Linked DNA regions of Rosistilla ulvae. The protein of the gene in region 1 interacts with the protein of each later gene in a pairwise test. Links are inferred from orthologs where the notes say so. Each region holds a gene or a part of one and is shown on either strand. Other genes may lie near its edges. The genes, in order: nth and aceE.

What was found.
Region 2: the proteins of nth (region 1) and aceE interact in binary tests that used the Escherichia coli proteins (3 or more experiments, as listed by UniProt). The link is inferred for Rosistilla ulvae from one-to-one orthologs.

What each region holds. Positions count from the first base shown.
Region 1 is NZ_CP036261.1:7,329,823-7,339,559, forward strand. Bases 4,308-7,245 are described here. They hold nth (endonuclease III), read right to left. Parts: upstream 6,135-7,245; coding sequence 5,481-6,134; downstream 4,308-5,480. Other genes in these bases: EC9_RS25850 (serine/threonine-protein kinase), read right to left, coding at 4,308-4,499; EC9_RS25855 (PilZ domain-containing protein), read left to right, coding at 4,989-5,453; rnc (ribonuclease III), read right to left, coding at 6,134-7,030. In the rest of the region: EC9_RS25835 (HAD family hydrolase), read right to left, coding at 62-829; EC9_RS25840 (M50 family metallopeptidase), read left to right, coding at 932-1,714; EC9_RS25845 (protein kinase domain-containing protein), read right to left, coding at 1,775-3,004; more of EC9_RS25850, read right to left, coding at 3,009-4,307; EC9_RS25870 (HEAT repeat domain-containing protein), read left to right, coding at 7,283-7,786; EC9_RS25875 (endonuclease/exonuclease/phosphatase family protein), read left to right, coding at 7,841-8,881; EC9_RS25880 (hypothetical protein), read right to left, coding at 8,905-9,737. UniProt on the Escherichia coli protein: DNA repair enzyme that has both DNA N-glycosylase activity and AP-lyase activity. The DNA N-glycosylase activity releases various damaged pyrimidines from DNA by cleaving the N-glycosidic bond, leaving an AP (apurinic/apyrimidinic) site.
Region 2 is NZ_CP036261.1:5,645,008-5,655,051, forward strand. What follows is about bases 4,382-7,626. They hold aceE (pyruvate dehydrogenase (acetyl-transferring), homodimeric type), read right to left. Parts: upstream 7,324-7,626; coding sequence 4,582-7,323; downstream 4,382-4,581. Other genes in these bases: EC9_RS19985 (2-oxo acid dehydrogenase subunit E2), read right to left, coding at 4,382-4,466; EC9_RS19995 (YidC/Oxa1 family insertase periplasmic-domain containing protein), read right to left, coding at 7,616-7,626. Outside these bases: EC9_RS19970 (DUF1559 domain-containing protein), read right to left, coding at 1-679; EC9_RS19980 (glycosyltransferase family 4 protein), read right to left, coding at 1,662-3,014; more of EC9_RS19985, read right to left, coding at 3,069-4,381; more of EC9_RS19995, read right to left, coding at 7,627-10,030. UniProt on the Escherichia coli protein: Component of the pyruvate dehydrogenase (PDH) complex, that catalyzes the overall conversion of pyruvate to acetyl-CoA and CO(2).

The DNA.
Region 1 (9,737 bases):
AGTCGTTTGGAAGCGTTTCGTTGCAACAGGAATCCGCTGCGAAGACCAATTGTAGCGGAACTCAAACAAAACATCGGCACCCCATCGCGCGAAGATCTTCGATCAGCGTCGGCGTGTCGATGTAATGAATCGCTCGCCAACCGCACGCTGTCGCCCCTTGCACGTTTTCGATCCGATCGTCGATGAACAAGATCTGGTCGGCGGCGCAGCCGGCGAGTTCGGCAGCGGCGTGATAAATCTTGGGGTCGGGTTTCATACACCCGATCTCATAACTGAGCGCCGCCGGCGTACCGATCAGCCGCAGCAGGCCGTAGTTCTGCCGCATGATCCAATCCCAGTGCGGGCGACAGGTGTTCGACAGAATCCCCATCGGAACACCTTCGCTGACCAAGCGGGAGACGACCGGCAGCATCGATGTGTTCAAACGGAACATCGCGCTCATCGCCTCCAATACATCGGCCGCCGCGGCGCTGTGGCCGACCGAGCTGAACAAGCGGTCGAGAAACTCCGGCTCTTCGATCTGTCCCGATTCCAGCAGATCTTCGATCCCGCTGTCGTACATCGCAGCGCCGATCGTTTGCGAATCGGTCTGCAACAACTGGGCCACCTGGCGACAAGCGATCTCCGGATCAAACGTCACCAGCACTTTACCCAAATCGAAATAGACAAAAGACGATGTCAGCACGTTAACAACTTCAGCGGCAGGATCGATCTCATAATACGGGCCTTCACCGAATCGCAAAGCAGCCCATAACAACGGACGTTCAACATATCGCCGCAACGCAGACAGGCCAAGCCGCAACACCAGCGCTGCCCAACGCGACGGCACCGGTTCACCTCCGTTCGACAAATCGATGCCGCGTCGGTACAAAGAGAGCTTCGTATTAGACGTCGTCCGCCCGCTTCCTACGTATCCCTCCCGACGCATTCCATGGTCATCGGCCACAGCATCAATCGCGTGTTAGACGCACTGAAGTGGCCGATTGGAGCGTTTGCCGTGCTGATGTTCGGCCCGTTGATGTACGCGATGTTGCGATTTGCACTGCGGATCTGGCAACACCCCTGGGGCCTAATCTGGTTCATCGCCGGAATCCTCGCGTACGCCCTCGCCTGGCGTCCCTTCATGCGACGTTGGCTGAAGACCGATTGGATGCTGACGGTCGAACACGAATTGACCCATGCGTTGTTTGCGATTCTGACCGGGCATCGCGTGAAGAGCTTCCAAGTGACCCGCAAAGGGGGCCGCGTTGAAGTCGTGGGCGGTTCGAATTGGTTGATCGCCCTGGCCCCCTACTTTTTCCCGACAGCCCCGTTGGTCCTATTGCTGCTTGCAGTCCTGATGCCGCTGGGGACGCTGTTGCCCTGGACCGGATTGTTCTTGGGATTTGCGATGGCGTATCACGTTCGTTCGACCTGGATCGAAACCCACGGCGCGCAAACCGATTTCGATCAGGCGGGACGATGGTTCTCGGCGATCTTTCTGCCTTCAGCCAATCTGTGCGCGATCGGTTTGATCGCCAGTTTTGCCGTCGGCGGCTGGGACGGCATGCAGCAATTCACCAGCGATGCCAGCGCCGCGATCCATTGGTTGGTGATGCTGGTCCCATCGGCGTTCAGCTGGCCGGTCGAAGATCCGCCACTGCTCACCCCCGCGCCAGCGATCGATGCCGCCGCCCCCGCGTCGGTCGACGGTTCGGTCTCCGCAGCTCCTTGACGCCCGATGGTGTCGCAATGACGCAAAACCTCGCTGCGCGACGTCGATGGCAGGTCGCGATCAATCCATTTCGATGCCGCCGTATCTGCCAACGTGGGCCAACTGGCGAAGCAGTTCGCTGGGGGTCGCGAATCGGTTTTGTGGATCGGTTGCCAACAGCTTCATCACGACGTCGGAGAAGCGTTCATCGAGCCCCAGTTGAAGTTCTTGAGGAACCCGCGGGACGGAGTTACGTATCTTGTCCAACAGATCGCCAACGGTCAGTCCATAAAACGGCGGGACTCCCGTCAGCAGAGCGTACAGCGTCGCGCCAAGTCCATACAGATCCGACCGCCCGTCGACTTTGCCTGGATCCAACAGCAGTTCGGGCGCCATGTAGGGCAGTTGTCCCACGATGTCGCCTGGGCGGGTGATCTGCGCCGAATCGGTCACTTCCAAAGCGCGGGCGAAGACTAAATCGGACAACAGATAGGCCTGGTCGGAGTTGCGGCGCAAGATGTTCGACGGCGTGATATTGCGATGGACCACGTGGTGCAACGACGCCTCCTGCAACGCGCGACCGATATGAACCGCCACGCGCCAAGCGTCCTTCCAGTCCATCATCCCTGCGACACCGATCTGTTGGATCAAGCGATCGACACTGATTCCGTCGATCCACTGCATCGCTGCCCAACAGAAGGGACCGGTGCGGCCCGCTTTCCGCAGTCGCACAATATTGGGATGTTGGATCGGCAACATCGTTCGCATCGCGCGGATGAAGCGGTCCTGTTGCTGTTCGCTGGAGGTCATCTGCGGCTTCAAGACCTTCAACGCCACCTGGCGATTGCGACGTTGATCCCAAGCCCTGAAGACGGCACTGCTGGTTCCCGAGCAGACCAGTTCGTCCAACCGATAGCGGTAGATGACCTCACCGACCAATTCGTGCATCGCCCGCGGCGACCGATCGGGCATTGCGGACGCGTCGGTCGGCCGAATCGTCGAGGCATCCAACGCCGATCCGGCCTCGATCCGCAGCATCGTATCGCCGATGCGAAACGTGTCACCTCGCTGCATCGGGCGCGGTTGGACCAGCGGCACCGCGTCGACGAAAGTCCCCGCGGAGCTGCCGCGATCGGTCAACAGATACTTACCGTTTGCAACCACCAACTCACAGTGAATCCGACTCAATCGTGGATCGCGGATCTTGGTATCGCTGTCGCTACCGCGGCCGATCACCAACGCTTGCGTCTCGGGAATCTCGAACCAGCGACCTTGATCGGGACCTTCGATGATGAACAACTTGTCGCGCATGCTTCTACTGGGGCTGAGGTTTAGAGATATCGAACCGAACCCGTTCGGCGTCGGTGAATCCGTCGGATGTTTCGGCTTCGGCGAGTTCTACAATTTGCAGGCCAGACAGATTGCCGGGATCTTCGCTACTCGAATCGGCGACCGCATCGCGCAACATCGCCAACAGCGATTCGGGAATCGGCAGACGAGCCTCCAACGCGACCCTTGCAGCGTGTACCGCCACGCGCAACGCCTCCTCCGGCTGCTCTTCGGCCAGCGCCCCAGCGATCTGCTGCCAGCGTTCGATGCGGTACCGCAGCACCGCATCGGCGGACGCATCGGTCCGTCGTACGTACGCCACCGCCGCGTTCCGTTCGGAAGCCAACTGACTCTGCAATTGCTCATTCTGCAGTGTGAGGTCCAGCATTTGCTTCCGAGCATCGTAAAACGCCACCGCCAGACAGACGCACAGCGTCGTGATCAGCAGCGCCACCGACCCCGATACACTCGCCAACAGCAACTGCCGCCGGATCAAATGTGACGCCATCCGCAACAGCCCTGGCGGACGCGCCTGGATCGGGTCGCCATCGAGGTATCGCTGCAGGTCGTCGGCCAACGCGGCGGCTGATTGGTAGCGATTGCGAGGTAGTTTTTCGAGACATTTCAGCGTGATCGTTTCCAGGTCGCCGCGCAGCCGGGCATTCAACTGGCTCGGCCGTACCGGTGCTTGGCCAATCACTTGACCAACAACTTCGATCGCCGACGCCGCTTGGAACGGCGGTCTGCCGGTGAGCATCGTGTACAGAACCGCGCCGATCGAATAGACATCGGCGGTCGGGCCGATTGGTTCGCCGGTCGCATGCGCCTGCTCGGGAGGCATGTAGTGCGGCGTGCCGATCATTCCGCCGTTGGAGGTCAATTCCGCGGTATCGGGGGCGATCGATTTGCAGACGCCAAAGTCGGTGATCCGCGGCTGGCCACCGGGTTCCATCAAAATGTTCGCCGGCTTCAGATCGCGATGAATGATTTGGCGAGCGTGCGCAGCCGAAATCGCGCGGGCGACATCGCGGGCGATCGCTGCCGATTGTTGCGGCGACAACGGACCGTTCAACAGCATCGTCGACAAACTGTCGCCGTCGATAAACGCCATCGTGAAATAGGGCTGCCCGCGATAGGCCCCGACATCGAAAACCGGAACGATTCCCGGATGATCCAGCTCCGCCGCAGCGCGCGCTTCGTTGGCGAACCGCATGCGATCTTCGATCCGGGTCCCTTCACCGGGCAACACCATCTTCAAGGCGACGATCCGCTGCAGACTGCGCTGCCGCGCTCGGTAGACGACTCCCATTCCGCCCCGCGCGATCTCGTCGATGATTTCATAATCATCGATGATCGTTCCAGGCTGTGGCGGTGTGGGCATGCGAGTCGGCATTGCCGACGATTTCGGTCCGGCGATCGTTTCGGCATCCAATTCGTCGTCGGCAAACGAGCCAGATCGTGGATTGGTTCGATTCATGGGTGGGTCATCTGCAAGACTTACGATCCAATATGTGGCGTCTTATCGTGGGCTGCGGACGGCACAATCAGTTCATTGGGCGACGATCCCAACCACGTTCCCCGACATCCACACGACGCTAAACGCGAGTGGAACAACAATCCAATCCAACGACATCGCTCTGCCGGCGTGGACGCATCGGCAGAGCGCCCATTTAATCAACTGCCCGCTAGCTTCCGCTGAAGAACCGATAAAGTTCCGATGAGCGTTTCGTGAACATTCGGGTCGACCGGGGGGGGAAGCCCACACGACCGACACATCACAACCCGCAGAACCGACGCAAACCTGCCACAGCCCGGCCAGCGAATTGAAAAAGCTGAACGATTGCCTCGATAGCTCGCAAAACCATGCCCTAGTTTTACACAACAACATCACAGGCGGATCGAATCTAGTTGAGATAAACACATGTTCGGAATGGGGAAACGCAACCAAATCGACGTGCGATGTGCGATGACAAGACTCATCAATCAAACGCTCGACTATTCCACAATGATTGCAACCGAGGAGGAACAACCACAGAACCGTTCCGAATCGCGACTACGTCGCACGCTGCCAGTCATCGTGATTCCCTGCGATCCAGCCAAAGACGACGAATCTCCCGACATTCAATTCGGGTTCACCATCGATGTCTCCTGTTATGGGCTGTCGGTGCTATTGCCGCAGACCGTCCACCTGGAAGAAGCGGTGCTGTTGATCGGAGATCCCACCCATCGCAAAGTCATGCGGGGAACCTGCCGCTACCGAAAGCCGCTGGGAATGGGAACCTGCCAATACGGAATCCAGTTGGACGAGGTATTGAAAGATCACGATTACGCGCCATTGCTGGAATATGTCGCAGCCTTGGAATCCAAGTCGGAACAACTGCTCAAACACAGCACCAACTTCGTTTCCCCCGACGCCTGCGCGACGGGATAACGACCGCGACACGACATCACCTGGCGGCTACGCCTTTTTGGTTTCGACAGGCTTTCGGCGGTTCGGGTAGAGCGTTGTACACAGTTCGCATCGCGTACCATCGCAGCCCCGCGCGGTGCAATATTCGCGACCGTAGAAGATGATCTGCAGATGCAGCGTGTTCCAACTCGACTCGGGAAACAACGCCTTGAGATCGCGTTCGGTCTGTTGGACGTTTTTGCCATCGGTCAGTCCCCAGCGTTGGGCCAGGCGATGGATATGCGTATCGACGGGAAACGCGGGGTGCCCAAACGCTTGGCTCATCACCACGCTGGCCGTCTTGTGGCCAACGCCGGGCAACGATTCCAAACCTTCAAAAGTTTGCGGCACCTGGCCGTCGAATTCGTCGACCAAACGCTGGCTGAGCCCCGCGATCGCCGCGGCCTTCTTGGGAGCCAACCCCAGCGGTCGAATGATCTCGAGAATTGCATCGACCGATTGCTGTCGCATCTGTTCGGGCGTGTCAGCCAAATCGAATAACGCGGGCGTCACGCGGTTGACCATTTTGTCCGTGCACTGGGCACTCAACAGGACAGCGATCAACAGCGTGAACGGATCGCGATGGTCCAGCGGAATCGGCGTTTCGGGATAGAGTTCCGCCAGTCGCTTGAGAACGATCTCGGCGCGTTGTTGCTTGCGCATCAGGGCATGTCACCCTGAAACGGTGGCTCCTTACCCGAGATCTCCGCCAACGCGTTGGCTGCCGCTCGCTGTTCGGCGTCCTTCTTGCTGCGGCCCCAAGCGGGCGTTCGCAATTGGCCATCGACCAACACCGCAATCTGGAACTTCTTACTGTGATCCGGGCCGATGGCATTCAGCAAGCGATAGCAGGGTGTGGTGCTGAAATCGCGTTGCACCACCTGCTGCAGGTTCGATTTATGGTTCTCGTCGCCGCGACTGTCGATCCCTTCGGCAACCTCCTGCGCCAACCACTGATGCAACAGCTCGCGGACTTTATCGAACCCGCCGTCGAGATAGATCGCCGCGACGATCGATTCGAAGACATCGGAGGTCAACGATTTGGGAAAGCTGCGGTTTTTGCGAACTCCCTTGCCAACCAACAAACATCGATCCAAGCCCAACCGCTTGGCAACTTTGGAACATGTCTGGCGGCTGACGACGTTCGATTTGATCTTGGTCAATTCGCCTTCGTTCAGATCGGTCCGTTCGTGATACAGCCAATCGCAGACAACCGCCCCCAAGATCGCGTCTCCCAGGAACTCCATCCGCTCGTTCGATTTTAAGCGATGCGAAGCCCCCGACGCATGGGTCAAAGCTTCCAACAACAGATCGCGATCTTTAAAACGATGGCCCACGATCGATTCGCATAGATCCAACCGCTGTTGTGTGGTCAGTTCTTCATTGGCTGGCAGTTCGGCCGCCGACAGGGGTTGAACCGCAGCGACCTCGGCAGCGGCAGAACAATCCGCGGAAGGATCGATCCCCGTCGGGCGATCGCAACATTCGTCGCCGTCACTCGATGTCGCTGGCAAAATCGCCTTTTGATCCTGCTTGTTTGCAGGCAATTCATCATTCATAGCGCAAGGTTAGCCCTCAGGTGCCAAGTTGTTGGTCCAGTGAGAAACTAACCCGAGGCGTCAGCAAGGTGGGATTGCAATGCAAGCAATTCGCCTCAATGACGTTTCGGGTTGGAATCATCGCTGTTGCTCCTGCGGCGTCCTTTTTGGTACGCATTGCTGAACAACCGTGATCTCCCGATTCTAATCCCTTTGCCCGTCGTTGCATAAGGGATTGGTGTCGCCCGCTGTAAAATCCTGGGGACTACTGTCATGACCAGCCAAGATCCATCGAATCTAGAGCATTCCGATCCTGAAATCCGCCGCCAAACACTGCAGTCGATTATCGACGAGAGTCCCCGCTTAGCCGATTGGACGATTCAGTTGCTGCGCGCTTCGTGCGACCCGCATGCTTCGGTCAGCGAATTGGCGATCGCAACGCTCGAAGACATGGGCGCCCCCGACGCGTCGCAGGTTAGCGAGATCGTTGGTTTCGCTCAGCGGCCGGCTGACAGCGAAACGGTTTACTGGGCCACCACACTGATTGGCCGAATCGGTCCCGCCGCTGCCGATGCGGTGCCAACCCTGGCGGGCGTGCTGGCAAATTCGTCGTTCCTGCACGTACGCGAAAAGGCGGCCTGGGCACTGGGACAGATCGGTCCCGCAGCGATTGGTGCCACCGCCGTGCTGCAATCCGCGGCCGAACAAGGCCCGCCGCGACTGCAACGCCTCGCCGCCAAAGCATTGGCTGCGACCGCTAGCAGCGCCGCCGCTTAACGACCGTTCCCGATCCGCTCTTCTCAAGTTGCACAGCAGGCAAGGAGGCCTGACGTGGCCACCCGACGCAAGAAACTCACTAGTCTCCCCATCGGCCGATTCGCCGGGCCGCCGCTGACCATTGTCCTGTTCCTCGTCGTGGGTTACCTGGCGCTGACCGGAAGGCTGAGCTTCCTGACCGGAGGCGGAGATCAAACCGCATCGTCCGACACCGAAGCCTTCCCCGGCTTGGGCAGCCCGTTGCAACTGGCCTCCACCGGCGATGCGCAGGGCAAACCCAGCGAGACGTTGGCGATCGCGACCTTCAACATCCAGGTCTTTGGCGTTAAGAAGGCCGAAGATCTCGAGGTGATGCAATATCTGGCGTTGATCCTTCGCCAATTCGACGTGATCGCAGTCCAAGAGATCCGCAGCCTCGATCGCGCCCCGGTCGACCAATTGTTATCGCTAGTCAATTCGACCGGTGAACAATATCAAGTGGTGCTAAGCGAACGACTGGGCCGCACCGACAGCAAGGAACAATACGCCTACATTTGGGACAGCCGCCGGGTCGAGATGGTCGAAGGATCCAATTACCTGGTCAACGACGATGCCGACTTCATGCATCGCGAACCGTTTGTCGCCAGTTTCCGCGCGCTGCAAGCCGGGGCGGTCGGTGCCCAACCGTTCAGCTTTACGATGATCAACGTTCACACCGATCCCGATGAGACCGATCAAGAATTGAATGTCCTCGACGACGTGTTCCAAAGCGTGCGGGCTTACGAATTCTCCGAAGACGACTTTATCTTGGCTGGCGATCTGAATGTCGAAACGATTCAACTGGGCGAACTGGGCCAGATCCAAGGGGTCGAATCGGTCAACCGCGAACAAACCAACACCGCCGGCAGCCGATCGATCGACCATATCCTGATCGATCGCACCGTGACAACCGAGTTCCGCAGCGCTGGGGTGATCAATTACGAACGCGATTTGAAACTGCCCCGTGAACTAGCCGACCGAATCTCTGACCATCGCCCTGTGTGGGCCGTCTTCGACAGCAGCGAACACGCCCCGCGAGGCGTGATCGCAGCGGTTCCGGGCACGACGGCCCGCTAGATCGGCAATCGATCGCCGCCGGACTATTTCACCGACGGCTTACCAACCGACTTGGCGTCGGCAACCTGTTTCGCCGGGTCGGCCGCCGATTTGTCGATCGCGATAAATCGAAAGCCTTCGGCGAACTGATGGTCGCCACCACCAAATTGTTCCATCTGTTCATCGGCCAACGTAAAGATCGCTGCCGAACGGCGTCCGTCGTCGTTGGACAAGTGCAGATAGATCCACTGGACCGGGATCTTTTCGACCGAACCCTGGGCGACCACTCGCAACAGTCTCAGCTCTCCGCTGGTCACCTTCTCCTCGGCTTCCAAGAACTCGCCAAATCGGTCCCCTAGGGTCCGTTGAATGTCGTCTTGAAACGCTTCCAGCGTCAATTGATGACCCGCTTTCAGTTCGGGCATCGTGCGGACATCACACTGCGAAATCACGCGATCGTTGTCGATCATCCGCAACTGAGCGAAGCGGTCGTTGGCGTTGATCAGATGCCAATTGCGATCGCAGAAGACCGAAAACCCGCCCTGTGGACTGCGGATATCGATCAACAGTTTGTCCTCGCTTGGCTTGGTCGCCAAATCGATCGACGCACTGCTGTCGATCGCATTGGGCTTGGCCAGCGGCTGGCGAATGACACGGATCTGCGCCGCGACGTCGAACCCCGGCTTGGCTTTCCCCAGTTCGCGATCCTCGTGGACCGCCAATGCCAACCAAGTCACCGTTTGCTGTTTGCGATCATAGGTCAACTTGCCACGCAACTGAATCGATGTCGGCACGCCGTCGACCGAAGCGCTGATCGAACCCAACAATTGAATCTTTGCGGTCGCATCGTCAAAGGAGGCCAGCGTTGCGTTGACGT
Region 2 (10,044 bases), 1.7 Mb from region 1 along the record:
ACTGTCCTAAGTCGCCGTGTGCGCCGACGTTGTCCATCGGCCGTGCGATCCCTTCGCCCACCATGATCGTATTCGTCGTGCCGTCGAGGATGTCGCGGAACTGTGTCTTCGACGCGTTGTAGAACATCCCCTTGCCGTTGGTTGTGATCGTAATGCCTAGCGTCTCCGAACCGCTCATGCAGACACCGTAGGTTCCTTGGAAACCGTTGGCTTGATTGGCGGCACCGCCCCCGTATCCGGGGTTTGTTGGGCACACAAATGCGGGGACTTCCGTTTCGATCAGCAATTTGAGATTCGCTTGATTGATAAACTGCGAATGATCCGCCTCGTAGGAATCGTAGAGCGCACGTTGTTCGACCATTGGCAGCAAGCGATGAAACCAAGTGTCACGGGCATGAGTACTTCCGGCGGGAACCCCCGTTGGGCCTGGTGGATTGTCGAACGTCCGATAGGCATACGGAAAGCGTTGGTGCGTGTCGTGATAATTGTGCATCGCCAATCCGATTTGCTTCAGATTGTTCGAGCAACTCATTCGACGCGCCGCTTCGCGAGCTGCCTGGACAGCGGGCAAAAGCAAGCCGACCAAAATCCCAATGATCGCGATCACGACTAACAACTCAACAAGCGTAAACCCGGCACGCAAGCGTTGCGAGCGAACCGAACCTTTACAACAAAACATAACGACACCTATACGAGGCAAGAGGTAGGACAAAGACGAACGATAGAGGCAACGTCCAATTCGACAGTTGCTTCAAAATCCCAACGGCCCATGCCAAGTAGAGAGATCGCGCCCCGCATCGGGCAATACAACAAATTTCATCAAAGACTTCATTGCGGGGGCGACGTAGCGGCTCTAAATGCCCAGTCTGGCAATCATCATCTCGTCAGACCGTTTGGACGGCAGAGCACGTGCAACTTGGGGTGGGTAGGGGAATTTGGCAGGACCAGGTACAGTATTCCAAGACGTAAGACATGTCAAGAAACATCGAGGGCCACTCGCCAGGAATTGTTAAGAATTGATGAACCCCTGAGGGTTGTGCCGAGAGTTCCCAAAACACGAGAGCGCCCCCCCAAACAGATTCCCCGTACCGTAGCAGAGGCCATCGAGACGTTCGAACAACGACTAAAACCGAAGCAAATCGTTTAACCGCGGCGGCATCGCCCCGCGCGTTTGAGGCGGGCGTTTGGGGCGAGTGAACGCGCGGCCCGTTGGGCACGCGGTTAAACGACGCAGTAAATACCTCTCGCCGAAATCTCTGTGGCGATAGACGAAAGCAATTCGTTTAACCGCGATGGCATCGCCCCGCGCGTTTGAGACGAGAGTTTGGGTCGCGAGACGCGCGGCCCGTTGGGCACGCGGTTAAACGACGCAATAGATACCTCACGTTGAAACTCTTGACGTGTTCCACTACGGAGGTTGGCGGTAGAGCGCAATGCTTTACGGACGCGGGAACTTGGGAATCTGGCGAGCCGATGAGACGGGAGTTCCGGCTGGTACGGAACAACGATCGGCACGATAAGGTTCCGCTCCGAGCGAGCGAACCAAGAAAAAACGAAGGGGTGGGTAACGGGACTTGAACCCGCGATCTCCGGAATCACAATCCGGCGCTTTAACCAACTAAGCTATACCCACCATCATATCGCTTGGCGATCTCAATAATTTAGCGACGGGCTGCAGAGTGGTCAACGGGTTTTCCGCCATCGGCGAGATCGTTAAGCAATTGTAGGACCTGATCGGCCATACGATCGACAGTACGCTCACCAACTACCGCGCGATAGCCACGATCGGCCAGTTTTTCCCGGCTCGCCGCGTCGCTTGCCAGCGTGCGGATCGCCTCGGCAAGGGCCGCCGCGTCGCCGGGAGGAACCAAATGGACCGCTGAATTTTCTCCCGCCAACTCGGGAAAAACGCCATGCGCCGGAAGGATCACCGGCAGCCGCGTCGCCATCGCTTCGAGAGCATACAGCCCCTTGGGCTCTTCGTATTGCGTCGGAACGCAGAACAGATCCAAGCGACGCAAAAAGTCCAACTTGCCATCGTGATCGGGGCTTCCGTGATAGGTGTACCGCCCCGCCATCCCGGCCGCCTCCAAACGCGCCCACTGATCCGCCGCAAATGCGTGATGCTGTTCGCCCAGCCAGCCGGCGACATCCAGATGGATCGCCCGGTCCGACGGCTGACGCGTCCTCTCCAGTTCGATCATCGCGTCGACAAGGCGATGCAGCCCCTTGGCCGGATCGATCCGGGCCAGGTATCCGATCCGCAACGGAGACGCCGGATCCGCGATCGAGTCCTGTGGCGATTCGGCTGCATCAGACAAGAAGCCGGTCGTATCGATACCCAGCGGAATCACATGCATCTTCTCTGCGGGAAGCCCCAGCATCGCCGCCATCTTCTCGCCATAAAAGCGGCTGTTGACGATAAAGCCATCGACGTCCGCGGCCAGGGCTCGCATCCGATCGATCGCCATCGCGCGATACTTGGCTGGCAGGAAGTCGAGGAAGATATCGTCCCCCTGCAACGTGACAACAATCGGCACGCCGAGCCGCCGTTTGAGTTCGGTCACACAGCCGCCGATCAAGAAATTACTGAGCACGATCGCATCGGGCGCAGCATGCGTTTGCAACCAACGACACAACCGATCGACCTCGGTTCGCTGCCGTCCCTGCATCCCCTGCAGCATCGAAACCGTCAGCGCACCCAACAGATGAGGACTCGTCGATCCGGTCTTTCGAGTTGCCAACCGCAGCAGTCCGGGGCGGTCCAACCAGGCAGTCAGCCGATGGGGCAAGCGGCCCCAGAGTGGAAGCTTCTGCTCCAGGAAGATATTGATTCCGCCAAAGAAGACGACATCGTCGCTGATGTCTTTTTCATCGGTACGGATCGGCGTGTAGGTCGGCACCAAAAGACAGTCCGCGCCGCGAGCGATCATCGCCCGGGCGAGAGTGTTGTCGTGCATGCAGCTGCCGCAGTACATGCCTGCGGCACCGGCCGTCAAATATGCGATTCGCATGGCGTCTGTTGCGTCCCAAAGAACGGTGAATCAACGCCGCGGAAAACCGGCTGGCTACAGCGCCAACAGCAGGCGGCTTGGCGCTTCGAGGTAACCGATCACGTCGTTCAGGAAACGCGCTGCGGTGCCACCATCGACCAAACGGTGATCGTAACTGAGGCTCAACGGCATCATCAGCCGCGGCTTGATCGAATCATCGGGCATCACGCATGGCAATTTGCGGCTGCGTCCAACCAACAGAATCGCAACTTCGGGAATGTTGACGATCGGCGTGCTGTATTGACCGCCGATCGCACCGAGGTTGCTGATCGTGAAGGTGCCGCCGCGAAGATCGCTAACGGCAAACTGCCCGCTACGCACCTTGGCCGCCATCTCGGCAAGCGAGCGGGCGATATCGGGGATTCCCATCCGGTCGGCGTTTTTCATCACGGGGACAACCAAACCACGCTCGGTGTCGACAGCGATTCCGATGTTGACGTAATCCTTGTAGATCAGTTGGCCGTTGGCTTCATCGATGACCGCGTTGACTTCCGGATTGTGCTTGAGCGCCGTCGCGATCGCTTTGATCAAGAACGGCATCGTCGTCAGCTTCAACCCTTGCGCGGCATAGTCGTCTTTGCTCGATTGGCGCAGGTGTTCCAGATCGCTGATGTCGGCGTCGTCGAAGTTGGTCACGCGAGGAACCGTCGACCAACTCTCGTGCATCTGCGACGCGATCGTCTTGCGGATCTTGCTCATTCGCTCGACGCGAATCGGGCCGTATTCATCCTGCTCAGCCGAAGCGTCGACAGGTGCCGCAGCGGTTTTGCTGGGTGCGGCCGCGGTTCCAGTCGCCGCGCCACCGCGGGATTGGTTCGCCGAGCGGACGATCGCCAAAACGTCTTCACGCGTGATCCGGCCGCCTTCGCCCGTACCTTGAACGCCCTGCAGATCGACACCCACTTCGCGAGCGAAGCGGCGGACAGCAGGCCCTGCGGCGACGACCGCGTCGCTGCTGGCAGGCGCTGGTGCGGCGGGGGCTTCAGGAGCGGGAGCCGCCGGTGCAGGCTTGGGAGTTTCCACAGCAGCGGGTGCTGTTGCGGCAGGTGCTGGTTTCTCGGGAGCCGCTGCAGGAGCAGGCTTTTCAGGCGCTTTCGCCTCGGGTTCGGGAGCCTTTGCGGGCGCTTCGGCTGCGGGTTCCGCGGGCGCACTCGCGGCGGGTGCTTCCGCAGCCGCGGCGGCTTCGATTTCCAGGATCACTCCGCCGACGGCGACTGTATCACCTTCGGCGACAAGGATCTTAGTGACCTTTCCGGCCGCGTTGCTGGAGACAGGAACTGTCGCCTTGTCGGTTTCCATTTCAACGACGTCTTGTCCAGCCGTGATGACGTCGCCGACGGATACAAAGATCTCCAGTACGTCGCCTGATTCGATGCCATCGCCGAGTTCAGGAAGTTTTACTTCGGTAGCCATAGAGTGTATCGGAGGTTCGATGAGGATGTGGTTGTTTTGTGATTGTCAGAAGTTCACGCGCGACATGCTTCGGTCGGATCCGCCCGCCATCTGCGGCGGGCGGTCCTCGCGAAAACTAAGCGAAATAAGGGTTCACTTTGTCGGCGTCGTAATCGAGGGCTTTGATCGCGTCGGCGACGTCTTGCGGCTTAACAACTCCCGCTTTCGACAGTCGGCTGAGCGCGGCGATCGCGATCGATTCGGCATCGACTTCGAAATGTCGACGAAGCGCTGGACGCGTCTCGCTGCGTCCCATGCCGTCGGTTCCCAGGACATAGTAGTCGCCTGGAATCCATGGTGTCAGTTGCTCGCCGAGTGCTTTAACGTAGTCGCTGGACGAGATGAACGGCCCCTCGACGCCTTCGAGCACTTCTTCGACGTAGCTCTTCCGCGGCGTCTCGGTTGGGTGCAACATGTTCCAACGCTGACACGCGTCGGCGTCGCGGCGGAGTTGCGTGTAACTGGTAACGCTCCACACGTCGCTGGCGATGTTGAACTTCTCGGCCAACAGTTTTTGAGCGTCGAGAGCACAGTTCAGGATGGCACCGCTGCCGAACAACTGGACGCGAGCCTTTGCGCCTTCGACTTCGTTGCTGCGGAACTTGTACATCCCCTTGATGATTCCCTCGGCACAACCTTCGGGCATCGAAGGGTGATCGTAGGCATCGTTTTCGGCGGTGATGTAGTAGATGCATTCTTCGCCATCCTGGAACATCCGCTTCAGACCTTCCTGGATGATCACGATCACTTCGTAGGCGAACGCGGGGTCATAAGACCGCACGGTCGGGAAGGCGATCGCGTTGAGCAGGCTGTGACCGTCCTGGTGCTGCAGGCCTTCGCCGTTGAGCGAAGTTCGGCCCGCGGTACCACCGACCAAGAAGCCCTTGGCTCGCATGTCGGCCGCGGCCCAGATCGAATCGCCGACCCGTTGGAAACCGAACATGCTGTAGTAGATGTAGAACGGAATCATATTGACGCCGTGACAGCTGTACGCGGTACCGGCCGCGTTAAAGCTGCTCATCGAACCGCACTCGGTGATCCCTTCTTCAAGGATCTGGCCGTCTTGAGCTTCTTTGTACGAAGCGACGATCTCCGAATCCATCGGTTCGTACAACTGGCCCGCGTGGGCGTAGATGCCGAACTGCTTGAACATCCCTTCCATGCCAAACGTTCGCGATTCATCGGGAACGATCGGGACCATGTATTTGCCGATCTTCTTGTCGCGGCAGAGCGCGATCAAGGTCTGCACGACGGCAAACGTGGTGCTGCAGTTTTTGCCATCGCCGAGCCGTTTGATCAGCTTGGAGAAGTCTTCCAGCGTGGGAACTTCCATCGTCGGATGTTCGGTCGGACGGCTTGGCAGCGATCCTCCCAGAGCAGCCCGACGCTCTTTCATGTACTTGATTTCGACGCTGTTTTCCGACGGCTTGTAGAACGGAGCGCTACCGACTTCGGCGTCGCTGATCGGAATCCCGAACCGCGTACGGAACTCCAGCAGCTCCTCTTCGTTCATCTTCTTCTGGTTGTGCGCGATGTTGCGGCCTTCGCCAGCTTCGCCCAGTCCGTAACCCTTGACGGTTTTCGCCAGGATGACAGTCGGTTTGCCGTTCGTCGACGAAGTCGCTTGCGCGTACGCAGCGTAGACCTTTTCGGGATCGTGCCCGCCGCGACGGATCTTCTCCAGCTTCTCGTCGCTCATGTTCTCGACAAGCTTCCGCGTCTCGGGGTACTTGCCGAAGAAGTGTTCGCGAATGTAGCTGCCGGGCATCGTGGTGTACTTCTGGTACTGACCGTCGACGACCTCGTTCATTCGTTGAGCCAGCATGCCGGAGGTATCTTTGGCCAGCAGTTCATCCCACTCGCCGCCCCAGACGACCTTGATCACGTTCCAGCCGGCACCGTGGAAGATGCTTTCCAGTTCTTGGATGATCTTGCCGTTGCCGCGGACAGGACCGTCGAGTCGCTGCAGGTTGCAGTTGACGACGAAGATCAGGTTGTCCAGTTTCTCGCGACCGGCCAGCCCGATAGCGCCGAGAGTCTCGGGTTCATCGCATTCACCGTCACCCAAGAAAGCCCAAACGCGTTGACCCGAGGTGTCTTTGATCCCGCGATCGCGGAGATATTCATTGAACCGTGCTTGGTAGATCGCCATGATCGGGCCGAGCCCCATCGAGACGGTTGGGTATTCCCAGAAGCTTGGCATCAACCAAGGGTGCGGATAGCTGGACAGACCGCCGCCGGGGGAGAGTTCGTGGCGGAAGTTCTCGAGATTCTCTTCGGTCAGTCGGCCTTCCAGGAACGCGCGACTGTACATACCAGGCGACGCATGGCCTTGGAAGTAGACCGAGTCGCCACCGTAGCCATCTTCGCCGCGGCCGTGGAAGAAGTGGTTGAAAGCGATTTCGTACAGCGTCGCGCTCGATGCGAATGTACTGATATGACCACCGACACCACCGGGGCGGCGGTTGGCACGCACAACCATCGCCATCGCGTTCCAGCGAACGATCGATTTGATCCGGCGTTCCAGTTCGCGGTTGCCCGGAAACGGAGGCTGGTCCTTGGCAGGGATCGTATTGATGTAAGGAGTGATCGTTTGCGAATCCAACGCGACGCCCTCTTGGGCCGCCCGTTCGCGCAGCTTTTCCAACAGGAACCGAGCTCGTTCAGGTCCCTTGCTCTGCAGCACGTAATCCAGCGACCCCAACCACTCCGCAGTTTCCGCAGCGTCGACATCCGCCAAGACTTCGTTACGCAATTCGCCGTCGTTCATCGATTCTTCCATCGCTTGCCGAATGGCCACGGTCTCAGAATTATCCATGCCGGACGCATCCTATATAAGAGAAAATATGTTGTTATCGCAGGCGGTCTCGTGGACCGTTGTCGTGTTTGTTGCAGGTTATCGTTTCTATCGACCTTAATGGCAAACCCCACTGCTGGGCAAGATGGTGTAACGTTTGCCTGGTCAGCCGCAGTTCAAAACGAGCCTCGTGTCAGTTTAGGCAACCTGGGGCTTTTTTTCTAGCGACTGCAATGGACATCTGCCCCTTGCAGCCCCCACATCTGCGGGAGAGCGAAGATCCCGCCCCTTAACCGCAACGTAACGCCGCCGACTACTTCTTTTTCGGCGGGTTGCGAGGACGATTCTTCTGTTTCGGAGCCGACTTCAGCGGCCCAGATGTCTCCAATCCGTCGTCGCCGCCCACACCTTCGAGCGCCAAGGATCCGCCCCCCGAAGCGGGCTTGATCGTCTTCTTAACCAAAATCCGTTCCGCCATGCCCCACAAGCTACTGGTGATAAAGTAGATGCACAGACCGGCAGCGACCTTGAAGAAGAAGATGCCCATGATGAAGGTCATGAAGAACATCACCTTCTGAGTGATCTCTTGCTGTTCGTCGGTTGGCGGCGGCATGAACATCTTCTGCTGCGCCATGAACAGAACCATCACGACCAACGGTAGGATGTTGAAGTAGGGCCCAAACCATCCGGTGCCGCGGCCGGCGAAATATTCGATCATCCACGGCGACCAGTTATAAAACATGTCCGGTGCTGCCAGGTTGGAGCACCACTGGATCCCCGGAATGAAGGCGGCTTGTCGCAGTTCGATATCGCACGACAGGCTGCGATACAGTCCGATAAAGATCGGCAACTGGACAAACATCGGCAGGCAACCGCTGAGCGGATTGAAGCCGTGTTTCTTCTGGAGATCTTGTTGGGCCTTGAGCCGCTTCTCCATGTCGTCCTTGTACTTCTCAGCGATCTTCTTGAACTCGGGGGCCAGTTCTTGCATCTTCTGGGCATTCTGAGCCGCTTTCCGCGACAGCGGGAACATCGCACCGCGAACGCAGACCGTCAGCAGGATGATCGCCAGGCCATAGTTGCCCAAGATCATATAGATGAAGTGCAAAAAGCCCGACAACAGCTTGGAGACTGCGCCAAACAGACCGTATTCGATCAAGCGGCTGAGCCCACGTTCTTCCAGCATTTCGGGACGCTTGGGACCAGCAAACAGTCGCAGCGTATCGGTCAGGCTTTCGCCGGGAGCGATCTTGCGGGGCGTGCTGTCGACGTAAAAGCTGACGTTGGCAGCTTGCGTTTGGTGCGGGTTGAGCACCTTCAGATCGGCCAACAACATCGAACTGCCGCGGCTGAACACATCGGTTTGCGATTCGCCTTCGAGCGGAATGTAGCTGGCGGTGAAATATTGCCCGTCGATGCCGATGTAACGCAATTGATTCGTTTTCGGATCGCCCGACGAAGCAAACAACGTCTCGTTGACATCCTCGTCTTTGTCGACGCCATCCTCGGTCCGCTGCCGAACCTGTTTGACGATCTTCGGCAGCCCCATCAAGCGATGAAATTCGGAGGCGGTGTTGTAGACGACGTCGCGAGCACCCGCACCGCCGGTCCAGTTAGGACTGATCTTGGCGCTGTACCACCAACCTTCAAGAGTTAAGCCGTTGGGGCCTTCCAAGCGGTAGGCGATCTCTTGCTCGACATCGGATTTGTTGATGATTTCGGTCTGCAGGTCGATGTCGTATCCCGAACCGGCGGCCGGCACGGTGTAGCGGCGGACGATTTCCAAGCCGCCCGATCCCTTGGCGACCTGTTCGGCTTCGCTGGCGGAGATCGGGAACCGGAACTCAAAACCTGGGTTTTCGGAATCTTCGATCGGCGTGACGTTCCAAAGCCCGTCGAAGAGACTAGGCAACTTAGTCAGCTCTTTCTGCCCGACGCGAAGATTGGTGGTGTTCAGTTTCGCCAAAGTCAACAAGCAGGACAGGCGAGAGATGTTCCCCGGCACCTGGTCCGGACCGCCCGACTTGGCCAACCGGATCAAGTCCAACGGATGCTGCGTCAGCTTCGCTTCGACAGTTACCGTCTCGCGATTCTCTCCTGTTCCACGCAGCACTTCCAGCGTGATCGTTTGCCCTGGAGTGGTCTCTTCGAGCCAACGTTGAAAATCGCTTGGAGAGACGATCACGCCGGTGCCATTGGCGACGATGATGTCGCCGACTTTCAGCCCAGCCAGATCGGCGGGCGTTCCCGGGCCGACCACGTTGATTTTGCAGCCGTCGATTTCGCTGGGAGCCGACGGAGCGAGATAGCCCAGGTAACCGCTGCGCGTATCGACGCGGCGATAGCGAAAGTGGCCATTGGGATTGCGTTCGATCAATTCGATCCGCTCGATCCCCGCCCCGCGATTGCTCAGCGTGATCAGGGCCTTATCGCCCAGCGTGGGATCTTCGGGATCGACAGCCAGCGATCCGATCGTGAACCATTTCGCCTCGCGAGGCCGATCGGCTGGCGCCGCGTCGTCGGCGGTTTTCGCGTCGCCATCGGCCGCCGGATCGGCATCCTCCACCACATTGTCCACGTCGGCCGACTCGTCAGCTTCGGCATCCTGTTGCGCGACCGCATCGGGCGCATTGGGATCCTCAACTGGCGGTTGCTTAGGCCGCATCGTCAACATGACGAACATGAAAAAGGCGGAGACGAATAGATAAGCGAGAACGCGTCGTTCCACGAGTGGCGGTATCC